DNA from 2 places in the Paraburkholderia sp. HD33-4 genome. Region 2 is predicted to be linked to the other one. Evidence: riboswitches for the same ligand, from Rfam matches in the RefSeq annotation. Region 2 holds a riboswitch; the other holds the start of a gene.
The links. Region 2 has a riboswitch for cobalamin ahead of L0U84_RS03550 (TonB-dependent receptor domain-containing protein). Riboswitches for the same ligand answer to the same signal wherever they lie in the genome.

Region 1: another riboswitch for cobalamin. It lies ahead of cobA (uroporphyrinogen-III C-methyltransferase); the one in region 2 lies ahead of L0U84_RS03550 (TonB-dependent receptor domain-containing protein).

What each region holds. Positions count from the first base shown of each region.
Region 1 is NZ_JAJEJS010000002.1:1,845,426-1,850,411, forward strand. It holds gene cobN (cobaltochelatase subunit CobN) at 1-157, opposite strand, end outside; gene cobW (cobalamin biosynthesis protein CobW) at 171-1,262, opposite strand; cobalamin riboswitch at 1,466-1,742, opposite strand; cobalamin riboswitch at 1,823-2,083, shown strand; partial or broken gene cobA (uroporphyrinogen-III C-methyltransferase) at 2,328-3,053, shown strand; gene L0U84_RS44070 (cobalamin biosynthesis protein) at 3,114-3,560, shown strand; gene cobO (cob(I)yrinic acid a,c-diamide adenosyltransferase) at 3,557-4,159, shown strand; gene L0U84_RS28430 (cobyrinate a,c-diamide synthase) at 4,163-4,986, shown strand, end outside.
Region 2 is NZ_JAJEJS010000001.1:783,458-788,443, forward strand. It holds gene L0U84_RS03525 (SIMPL domain-containing protein) at 1-334, opposite strand, end outside; gene L0U84_RS03530 (EVE domain-containing protein) at 590-1,048, opposite strand; RNA gene ssrS (6S RNA) at 1,190-1,371, opposite strand; gene L0U84_RS03540 (cell division protein ZapA) at 1,450-1,764, opposite strand; gene L0U84_RS03545 (ATPase) at 1,761-2,120, opposite strand; cobalamin riboswitch at 2,341-2,604, shown strand; gene L0U84_RS03550 (TonB-dependent receptor domain-containing protein) at 2,695-4,632, shown strand; gene L0U84_RS03555 (FecCD family ABC transporter permease) at 4,672-4,986, shown strand, end outside.

The DNA.
Region 1 (4,986 bases), on a different contig from region 2:
GGAAGCCGTCACCAAGACGCGGCACCACGCTCGCGAGCAGCGACAGCGTGGTGTCGGCGGAACTGAGCACGACGATCTCGGCGGGCTGCTGATCGATGCGGATCACGCCCTGCGTATCGTCGACGAAGCCGCCCGGCGTCGTGCGCAGCAGATGCATACTGGTGCGCCCGTTATGCCGTCGCGTTCGACGTCGCGCCGAGCGCCGCGTCGAACGCCTGTTGCAGCGCGTGTTGGTCGAGGTCTTCGCCGATCAGCACGAAGCGGCTCAACGCGCCTTCGTCATTTTCGCCCGCCTGCCAGCGCCGGTCGAAGTAGCTGTCGAAGCGCCGGCCCACGCCCTGGATCACGAGGCGCATCGCCGCGCCCTGCAATGCGGCGAACCCTTTGACACGGTAAATCGTGTGGTTTTCGACGAGCGTCTGCAAAGCGGCGAGCGCCGCGTCGCGCGACGGCACGGATGCCTGCACGACGACCGAATCGAATTCGTCGTGGTGATGGTCGGGGTCGTCGGCGGAACCGTGATGGTCGTGACGCAGATGGATCGTCTCTTCCGACGCCGCTTCGAGCCCCAGCAGCGTATGCAGGTCGAGCCGCCCCTGCTGCGCGCGCACGATCTTCACCTGCGGCGGGATCTCCGCGCGGATCGCGGCTTCCACCTCGTGCTGGCGCGCGTCGTCGATCAGATCGGTCTTGTTCAGAATCACCAGATCCGCCGCCGACAACTGGTCTTCGAACAGTTCGTGCAGCGGCGACTCGTGATCGAGATTCGGATCGGCCTTGCGCTGCGCATCGACGGCGACCGGGTTATCGGCGAACTGGCCGCTTGCGGCGGCCGGTCCGTCCACCACCGTCACCACCGCGTCGACGGTGAAGCCGTTGCGGATCTGCGGCCAGTTGAACGCCTGCACGAGCGGCTTCGGCAATGCGAGCCCCGAGGTTTCGATCAGCACATGATCGAGTTCGCCGCGCCGTTCAGCGAGCTTTTCCATCACCGGAAAAAACTCTTCCTGCACGGTGCAGCACAGACAACCGTTCGCGAGTTCATACAAATGCCCTTCGGTCTCGACGCCGTTTTCATCGCAGCCGATGCCGCAGCCCTTGAGGATTTCCCCGTCGATGCCGAGTTCGCCGAACTCGTTGACAATCACCGCGATGCGCTTGCCGCCCGCATGCTGAAGAATGTGCCGCAGCAGCGTGGTTTTGCCGCTGCCGAGAAAGCCCGTGACGATCGTGACGGGAATCTTGCGCAATTGAGTTTGCATCGTGAGGTCCATCCCTTGGCGTTGCATCGGTCTGCCGGAAAGTCCGCGCGTCGGTCCGCATCGGCTGGCGAATGGAGCGAATGAAGCATGCGCATCAGTGCCAGCGATCACCAAACACGGGGACGAACGACGGCATTGCCGCGACAACGGAAATACAGAAAGCGGAAGTGAGGTCATGAACGCGCCGCCGCATCCCCGCGGCGGTCGTTCTGCTTCTTCGGGCCGGTATCCGGGCTGACGAAAGCGCCGCTTCCCCTTCCCGGACGAGTGGTTTCTCGTCCAGTGGTGATATGTCGACGCGACCTTGCGCGAGGACATCGAAGCCGGCACCCGCGGTGCCGACTAACAAGCCGGAACCGCTTTTCGCTTACCGTTGCGGGGACAGCACAGGTTAGCCACTCCTGAGCAGAGGCTCCCTGTTTCCCGTTTAACTGCATGCGCACGAACGCGCACGCGAGCACCCAAAGTGCGTGCGAGTGTAGGCCCGCGGCCTTGCGCAGTCAAGGAACGCACGGTGTCGGAAAGCGCCGCAGAGGCTTATCCGGCAAGGCGCCATGTGCTATCGTATGCGCGCGTTTGGTGCCCGCACATGCGCTCGCGTGTGCAGTTAAACGGGAAACAGGCAGCGCGTCGCGCGTTCAACCTGTGCTGTCCCCGCAACGGTAAGCGACCTGCGGCGCGCGATTCGATTGAGCTTCGATTCCGCCGCGCCGCGCATGCGTTTTTTGATGCCACTGTCCCCGCGAATCCGCACACAGGGACGGGAAGGCGAAGCGCGTGAGGCCGCCAGCCCGGATACCGGCCAGACGCGGAAGCGGCGCCGCATGCATCCGTGCATCAGGTTGCGCCGCCGGCCGCCGGAATCCGCGGGGAACGGATGTGAAGGCGTAGCAGCGTGGCATCGCGCGTGTCGTGGCGTTCTATCTGAAGAATGTGCCGCGAGCCGCGCGGCTAACCTCGCCCGGATTTGCTGTACTGCATGACCTCTATATTCACCTCCGCGCGCACCGTCGCACGCCGCTTCTCTCCTCCCATCTCCGCATGGCATCCGCCATGCACGCCGCGATGACGCGCGCCTGGCTGATCGGCGCGGGTCCCGGCGACGTCGAACTGATGACGCTGAAGGCCACTCGCGCGCTCGCGCAGGCCGATGTCGTGCTGGTCGACGATCTGGTCAATCCCGAGGTGCTGCAGTTCGCCCGCGCCGACGCGCAAGTCGTGTACGTCGGCAAACGCGGCGGCCATCCGTCGACGGCGCAGGCCGACATCGTCGCGCAAATGCTCGGGCATCTGCGCGCGGGCCGCAGCGTTGCGCGGCTCAAGGGCGGCGATCCGTTCGTGTTCGGTCGCGGCGGCGAAGAATTGCAGGCGCTGCATGCGGCGGGTATCGACGTCGACGTGATCAGCGGCATCACGGCCGGCATCGCGGCACCCGCGACGCTCGGCATTGCGGTCACGCATCGCGACCACGCGCAGGGCGTCGTGTTCGTCACCGGCCACGGGGCCGGCAGCGGTGAGCCGGACTGGGCCGCGCTCGCCGCGACGCGCATGACGCTCGTGATCTACATGGGCATGCGGCGGCTCGGCGAAATCGCCGGCGCGTTGCTCGCGGCCGGCATGTCCGCCGATACGCCCTGCGCGGCGATCGAATCGGCGACTCGGCCCGGGCAGCGTCACGTGCTCGCGCCGCTTCGCGAGTTTGCCGGGGCGGTCGTGCGCGCGGGGCTCGGCTCGCCGGCGATCGTGGTGATCGGCGGCGTGGCCTCGCTCGCGCTGGCGCGTGAAGCGGCGGAACGCGACGGCCGCGTTCATCGCGAACCGGCAGCGAGCGCAACACCACACGCACACGCGATGAAAACGCTGAGCGTCGGCATCGGTTGCCGCTCGCACAGCGAAGCCGCGGACATCGAAGCCGCCGTGCGCGCAGCGCTCGGATCGAATGCCTTCGAGCAGATCCGCGCCGTCGCGACGATCGACACCAAAGCCGACGAAGCGGGCCTGCTCGAATTCTGCTCGCGCCACCGGCTGCCGCTACGACTGTTCAGCCGCGAGCAGATCGCCGCGGTGCCGGTCGCGTCGCCGTCGGCGGCGGTTCGCGCGCATCTGGGCGTCGACGGTGTGTGCGAGCCCTGCGCGCTGCTGGCGGCAGCAGCGTCAGACTCGGAGACAACTGCGCAAACCGCACGTCTGATCGTACGCAAGACCGCGCACGCCGGTATCGCAGTGGCGATCGCGGCGCCGAACGACGCAGCCCTCAGCGACGTGCTCCCATCCCCTCAAGACCAGGACCCTCGATGAAAACCGATCCCGAATCGCATCAACGCATGACCGAACGCCGCCGTGAAGGCCACGAAAAGAAGCAGGCCGGCGCGACCGTCGAAAAAGGCCTGCTGATCGTCAACACCGGCACCGGCAAAGGCAAGAGCACGGCCGCGTTCGGCATGGCCGTGCGCGTGCTCGGCCACGGCATGCGGCTGGGCGTCGTGCAGTTCATCAAGGGCGCGCTGCATACGTCGGAGCGCGACTTCCTCGGCGCGATCGCGCAATGCGATTTCGTCACGATGGGCGACGGCTACACCTGGAACACGCAGAATCGCGAGGCCGACATGGCGACCGCGCGCAAGGGCTGGAACCAAGCGCGGCGGATGATCGAAAGCGGCGACTACCAGATGGTGATCCTCGACGAGCTGAACACCGTGCTGAAGTACGAATACCTGCCGCTCGACGAAGTGCTCGCCGTGATCAACGCGCGCGCGCCGATGCTGCACGTCGTCGTGACCGGACGTCACGCGCCCGACGCGTTGATCGAAGCCGCCGATCTCGTCACCGAGATGCGCGCGATCAAGCATCCGTATCGCGAGCAGGGTGTGAAGGCGCAACGCGGCGTGGAGTTCTGAGCGATGTCGGCGTCCCTCGAGGGGACTTGCTCCGCGGCGTGCCCCGCGCTGTTCATCAGCGCGCCTGCGTCGGGCCAAGGCAAGACCACGATCACCGCCGGTCTCGCGCGCTATCACCGGCGGCTCGGACGGTGCGTGCGCGTGTTCAAGACCGGGCCGGATTTTCTCGACCCGATGATCCTTGCGCGCGCGAGCGGCGCGCCGGTGCTATCGCTCGATCTGTGGATGGTCGGCGAAAGCGCGTGCCGCAACCTGCTCGCGCGGGCGGCGCAAGAAGCCGATCTGATCCTGATCGAAGGCGTGATGGGTCTGTTCGACGGCACGCCGAGCAGCGCCGATCTCGCGACCACGTTCGGCGTGCCGGTGCTCGCGGTGATTTCCGCGCAGGCGATGGCGCAAACCTTCGGCGCGCTCGCGTTCGGCCTGGCGCGCTTCAGACCGCAACTGCCGTTTCATGGCGTGCTCGCGAATCGCGTCGGCTCGGCGCGGCACGCGCAGATGCTGCAGGAAGCGCTGCCGCCCGGGTTGCGCTGGTGCGGCCACATCGCCGCGAGCGACGAGATCACGCTGCCCGACCGACACCTCGGCCTGCATCAGGCCGATGAAATCGACGATCTCGAAGCGCGCCTCGAACGCGCGGCGGATACGCTCGCGTCGACCGCGCTCGCCGAACTGCCGCCGCCGGTCGATTTCGGCACGCCGTCGCCCGAGGTGCTGCCGCGTCTGCTCGACGGCAAGCACATCGCGATCGCGCGCGACGCCGCGTTCTCGTTCATCTATCCGGCCAACGTCGCGCTGCTCGAAGCGCTCGGCGCGCGGCTCAGCTT
Region 2 (4,986 bases):
TGCGTCCGTCGCGGTCGGTCGACGGGAAGATCGAGAACGCGCCCGAGCGCGCGGTCACGCCGGCGACGCCGCGCGCTTTCTGCAATGCCGCGTCGGCGCGTTCGTTCAGCGTCGACGTCAGCGCCGACGGCTCGCTCGCTTCCTGCTCGTAAAACAGCGTGATTTCGACTTCGTCCTGCGGGACTTCCGCGCTCGCCTGCGCATTCAGCGACAGCACGCCCGAAGGCTGCGGCATCATGGTCTGCGCGCGAGCGGGCGCCGGGTTCAGTGCGAGCGCCACAGGCGCGCCAAAGGCGAGCGCGAGTGCAAGGGCCCGTGCGGTTTTTGTCGTCATGACTGAAATCCTTGTTTGAACAGGTTGTGCACGTTCGACGCGAGCGCCGCGTGCTGGCGCGATGGTGGCGAGCGGGTTGACGGATGCGCTGGCGAATGGATCGGGTTGCCGTCGAGCGGTCGGTTCGAGCTCACGCTTTCGTCGACCGATTAGGCGTGTTTTACCGGGGCTTGGTTCCCCAATTAGTGCTTCGCCGCCGCATCGGAAATGATGCCTTGGCTCGATCACATCAGATGCCGCGTCGCGCATTCACCTTTAAACGAGCCGTTTAGTTATGAAGCGCCATTCGGCGTCGGTCACCGGCGTGATCGACAGACGGTTGCCTTTGGCGAGCACGCGCATGTCCTGCAATTCGGCATGCTCGCGCAGCGCGGCAAGCGGAATCAGCGCGATTTTCTTCTTGAACACGACGTCGACGAGCAACCAGCGCGGCGTTTCCTGTGTCGATTTCGCGTCGTAGTACGGACTCTTTTTATCGAACTGCGTCGGGTCCGGGTACGCGCTCGACGAGACCTCCGCAATGCCCGCGATGCCGGGCTCCGGACAGCTCGAATGATAGAAGAGCACGCCGTCGCCGACCTGCATCACGTCGCGCATGAAGTTGCGCGCCTGATAGTTGCGCACGCCGGTCCACGGCAAGGTGCGATGCGGTGCGTTGGCGAGGTCGTCGATGCTTGCTTCGTCCGGTTCGGACTTCATCAGCCAGTAGCGCATGAATCGGAGTGAACGTGTGAGATTGAACGAGGCGCGGCAACAGCCGGCGCGTGCGAAAAAGCCCCTGAAAAAGGCGCTCAAACGAAAAAACGACGACCAAAGAAAAACGGCGCCGAACCGAAGTCCGACGCCGTTCCAGATAAGGTCCCCGCCTTAGCCGCTAGGCCGGCATCCTGAACCGAGGGTTCAGAATTGGTCGCAGTAAGCAACACTTCGGGTACATCAGACAGAGTGACGCGCACACCCGTGCTACAAATTTCCGCAACCGTGCACATGGCATTGGTTCAAGGAATATATGACCTTGGCGAACCAGGCAGGGAAGCTAAACCGATGAAGCTACTACTCAAACCGTTGAACACTTGACCGGTTCGAAACCGGCCCGCTATTGAGCCCACTACTGCTTACTGCAAGCTGTACTGCTCGATCACAGTACCTAGCTGTTCGTTCATTTGCTGCATTGTACGCCGTATTTCTTCAGCGGGAAATGCTTCTCCGTGTCGCACGCTGCTTTGCAGCTTAAGCAGTTCCGATGCCAGCGACAGAGCAGCCATCACCGCGATGCGATCCGTACCGCGCACGTTGCTGCCGCCGCGGATTTTCTTCATCTCCGCGTCGACGCGCGCGACCGCCTCGAGCAGCGCGCCTTCGGTTTCCGGCGAACAGGCGAGACGATAGGGTACTTCGAGAATCGAGACTTCGATCTGCTTGGTGGTCATGCGCTTTCTCCGTGTCGGCTCACGTCGCTGTCCGCCGCCTCGTGTTCGGGCTCGGCGGATCCGAGCAGATCGAGCTGGTTATCCGGTTCGCTGCTCGCGCGTGCGCGCGGCAATTTTTCGAGAATCGCATTCAGGCGCACCTGAGCGTCGTCGATCTTGGCGGACAGCGCGTCGCGTTCCGCCTGCAGTGCGTCGCGCTCTTCGCGCAATTGCGCGAGTTCCGCGTGCGTGGCTTGTACTTCGGCACGCGTTTGCGCGAGCTGCTCTTCGAGCGCGAGCCGCGCTTCGTTGTGGCGCTGGCTGATCGCAATCAGCTTGCCGATGTTCTGGGAGAGTGATTCGAGTTCGGTGAGCATGTGCTGCGTCCTCTAAAGACATCGCATTTTAGCGCGGAATATTACAGGTTCCGACAATTGTCTCGTTTCGAGACGTAACAGCATCGCTTCGTGCACGTTCGTTGCGTGTCGTGTCGTCGACCATAAGATAAAAAACCGGCAATCCATCGGACAATAACCTGCATTCAACAGAACGGATTGCGCTCCGATTGACCTTTCTTGACGCCCCGCGAGGCCGCTCCTAAACTTCCCGCACTCTGGTGCCCGCACGCGCATTTCGGCGCGTGCAGTTAAACGGGAAGCAGGGCGCGCGCGGTGCCAAACCGGATGCGCGAACCTGCGCTGCCCCCGCAACGGTAAGCGACCGCATGTGAAGTGCTCATGCAGGTCGGTCCTGATCGCAAGGTTGGAAGTTCAACGTGCGAGTGTGCCACTGCGCGTCACGCGTGGGAAGGCGGGATCGATGTGTCGTAGCCCGGATACCGGCCAGAAAAGAGGGACGTCCCCCGCGAAAACGTTAAACATGGGGACGCCTCGTGACGCGTCGGCCCGCGGGGAAGCAGGCCGCGCACGCTAGCCACAGGAATGTCATCCCATGCTGTCCCCCATCGCCCGCGCAACGCTGCTCGCGTTCGCGAGCCTGCCGCTCGTCGTGCATGCGCAAAGCGCCGAGCCTGCGTCCGAATCTTCATCGTCCGCTACGAATGCAAGCACGGCGAATGCCGCAAACGTTGTCGACGCCGTCGATACCTCCTCAGCCGATGCGTCGGGCAACGTGCTGTCGCCGATCGTCGTGACCGCGCAACGCGGACCGCAAGCGTTGCGCGATGCGATCCCGCAGACTACCCAGTTCGATCAGCAGGACATCGCGGACACGACCGCGACCGATCTGCCCGGCCTGCTGCTACTCGCGCCCGGCGTGCAAATCTCGCGCACGGGTGGCCCCGGTTCGACCACCAGTCTGTTTCTGCGCGGCGCGTCGTCGACGCAATCGCTGCTGCTGATCGACGGCGTGCGCGTCGATTCGGTGAGTCTCGGCTCCGCTCAGCTCGCACAGATACCGCTCGATCAGGTCGATCACGTCGAAGTAGTGAACGGCAACGTGTCTGCGTTGTATGGCTCGGGCGCGATCGGCGGCGTCGTGCAGGTGTTCACGAAAGACGGCGGCGATCATCCGCCGCGTTTCAACTTTTCGCTCGGCTATGGCAGCTATCACACGCAGACGCAAACGGCCGGTGTGAACGGCGCGCTCGATCAGGACGGCCGCACGACCTTCAACATCTCGCTCGCGCGCACGAAGGACGACGGCTTCTCGTCGCTCAATCCGCTCGAGGCGCCGGCCGCGAATCCGAACGCGAACGGCAATCTGAACGAGAGCATCAGCGCGTCGCTGCGTCACAAGTTCACCGACAGGTGGGACGCGGGCGTCAGCTACTTCCAGTCGAACAACAACAACAGCTACGACAATGCGTACGGCGAGCCGACCGATCTGAACAACCTCTATAGCAAGGTGCGGCAGGTGTCGGTGTTCGCGAACGGCAAGCTGACCGATTGGTGGACCACGCACTTCACGCTCGCCGAGGGCGACGACCGCAGCGTGTCGAACACCAATGGCATCTACAACGGCCGCTTCGATACCGACAATCGCCAGTACACGTGGCAGAACGATTTCGCGCTCGCTGCGAACCAGAAGCTGCAAGTCGGCTACGAGCATCTCGACCAGACGCTCGACTCCGATACGTTCGCCGCGCCCGAGCGTCACGTCGATTCGGTCTTCGCGGGCTACAGCGCGCGCTTCGGCCGCAACCAGATTCAGGTCAACGTGCGACGCGACCAGTACTCCGATTTCGGCGGAGCGAACAGTTACTATCTCGGCTACGGTTTCGACATCACGTCGCGCTGGAAGGTAACCGCAAGCTATTCGGATGCGTTTCGCGCGCCGAGCTTCGACGATCTGTACTATCCGATCAGCGGCAATCCGTCGATCCAGCCCGAGCGCAGTCACTCGGTCGAAGCCGGCTTGCAGTACGCGACCGATGCGCTCGGCGTGATGCGTCTGAACGCGTTCCAGACGCGCTATACGAATCTGATCGACTACGTGCAGACGATCCCCGGCATCTACCTCGCGGAGAACGTCGGCCATGCGAAGGTGCAGGGACTCGAAGGATCGTGGAGCGGTCATGTCGGCAAGACCGACGTGCGCGCGACGCTGACGCTGCAGAACCCGGTCGATCTCGACAACGGTACCGACCTCGTGCGGCGCGCGCGACGGTTCGGGTCGTTCGTGGCGAATCGCAGCATCGGTGGATGGCGCGTCGGCGGCGAGTGGCTCGTCGTCGGACCGCGCACCGACAGCACCGGCAACCTCGGCGGTTATGGCATCGTGAATCTGTCGGCGCGCTACAACATCACGAAGGCATGGTACGTCAGCGCGCAAATCGACAATCTGTTCGACAAGGACTATGAAACGGCCTACTCGTATAACTCGCCGCGACGCGGTGCGTATCTCACGCTCGGCTGGCAGCAGCAATGACGCGCGCGGCGGATTGGCCGCATGCGTGAGCGCACGCGGATGAGTCGCGCGTCCGGTTCGCTGTCCGCCATGATGCAGACGCCGCGTCCGATGAATGCGAAACGCGCGGCCGCGATCTGGCTCGGACTCGCGCTCGCGGCCGTCGCGTTGCTCGGCGCGTCGCTGGTGCTCGGCAGCGTGCCGCTTGCGCCGTCGCGCGTGCTTGCGGCGCTCGTGCCGACCCACGCTTTCGGCGGCACGGGTAGCGACGATCTCGCCGGCGAAATCGTGCGCACGTTGCGATTGCCGCGCGCGCTCGCGGGCTTCGCGTGCGGCGCGTTGCTCGCGCTGGCCGGCGCGCTGCTGCAGGTGCTG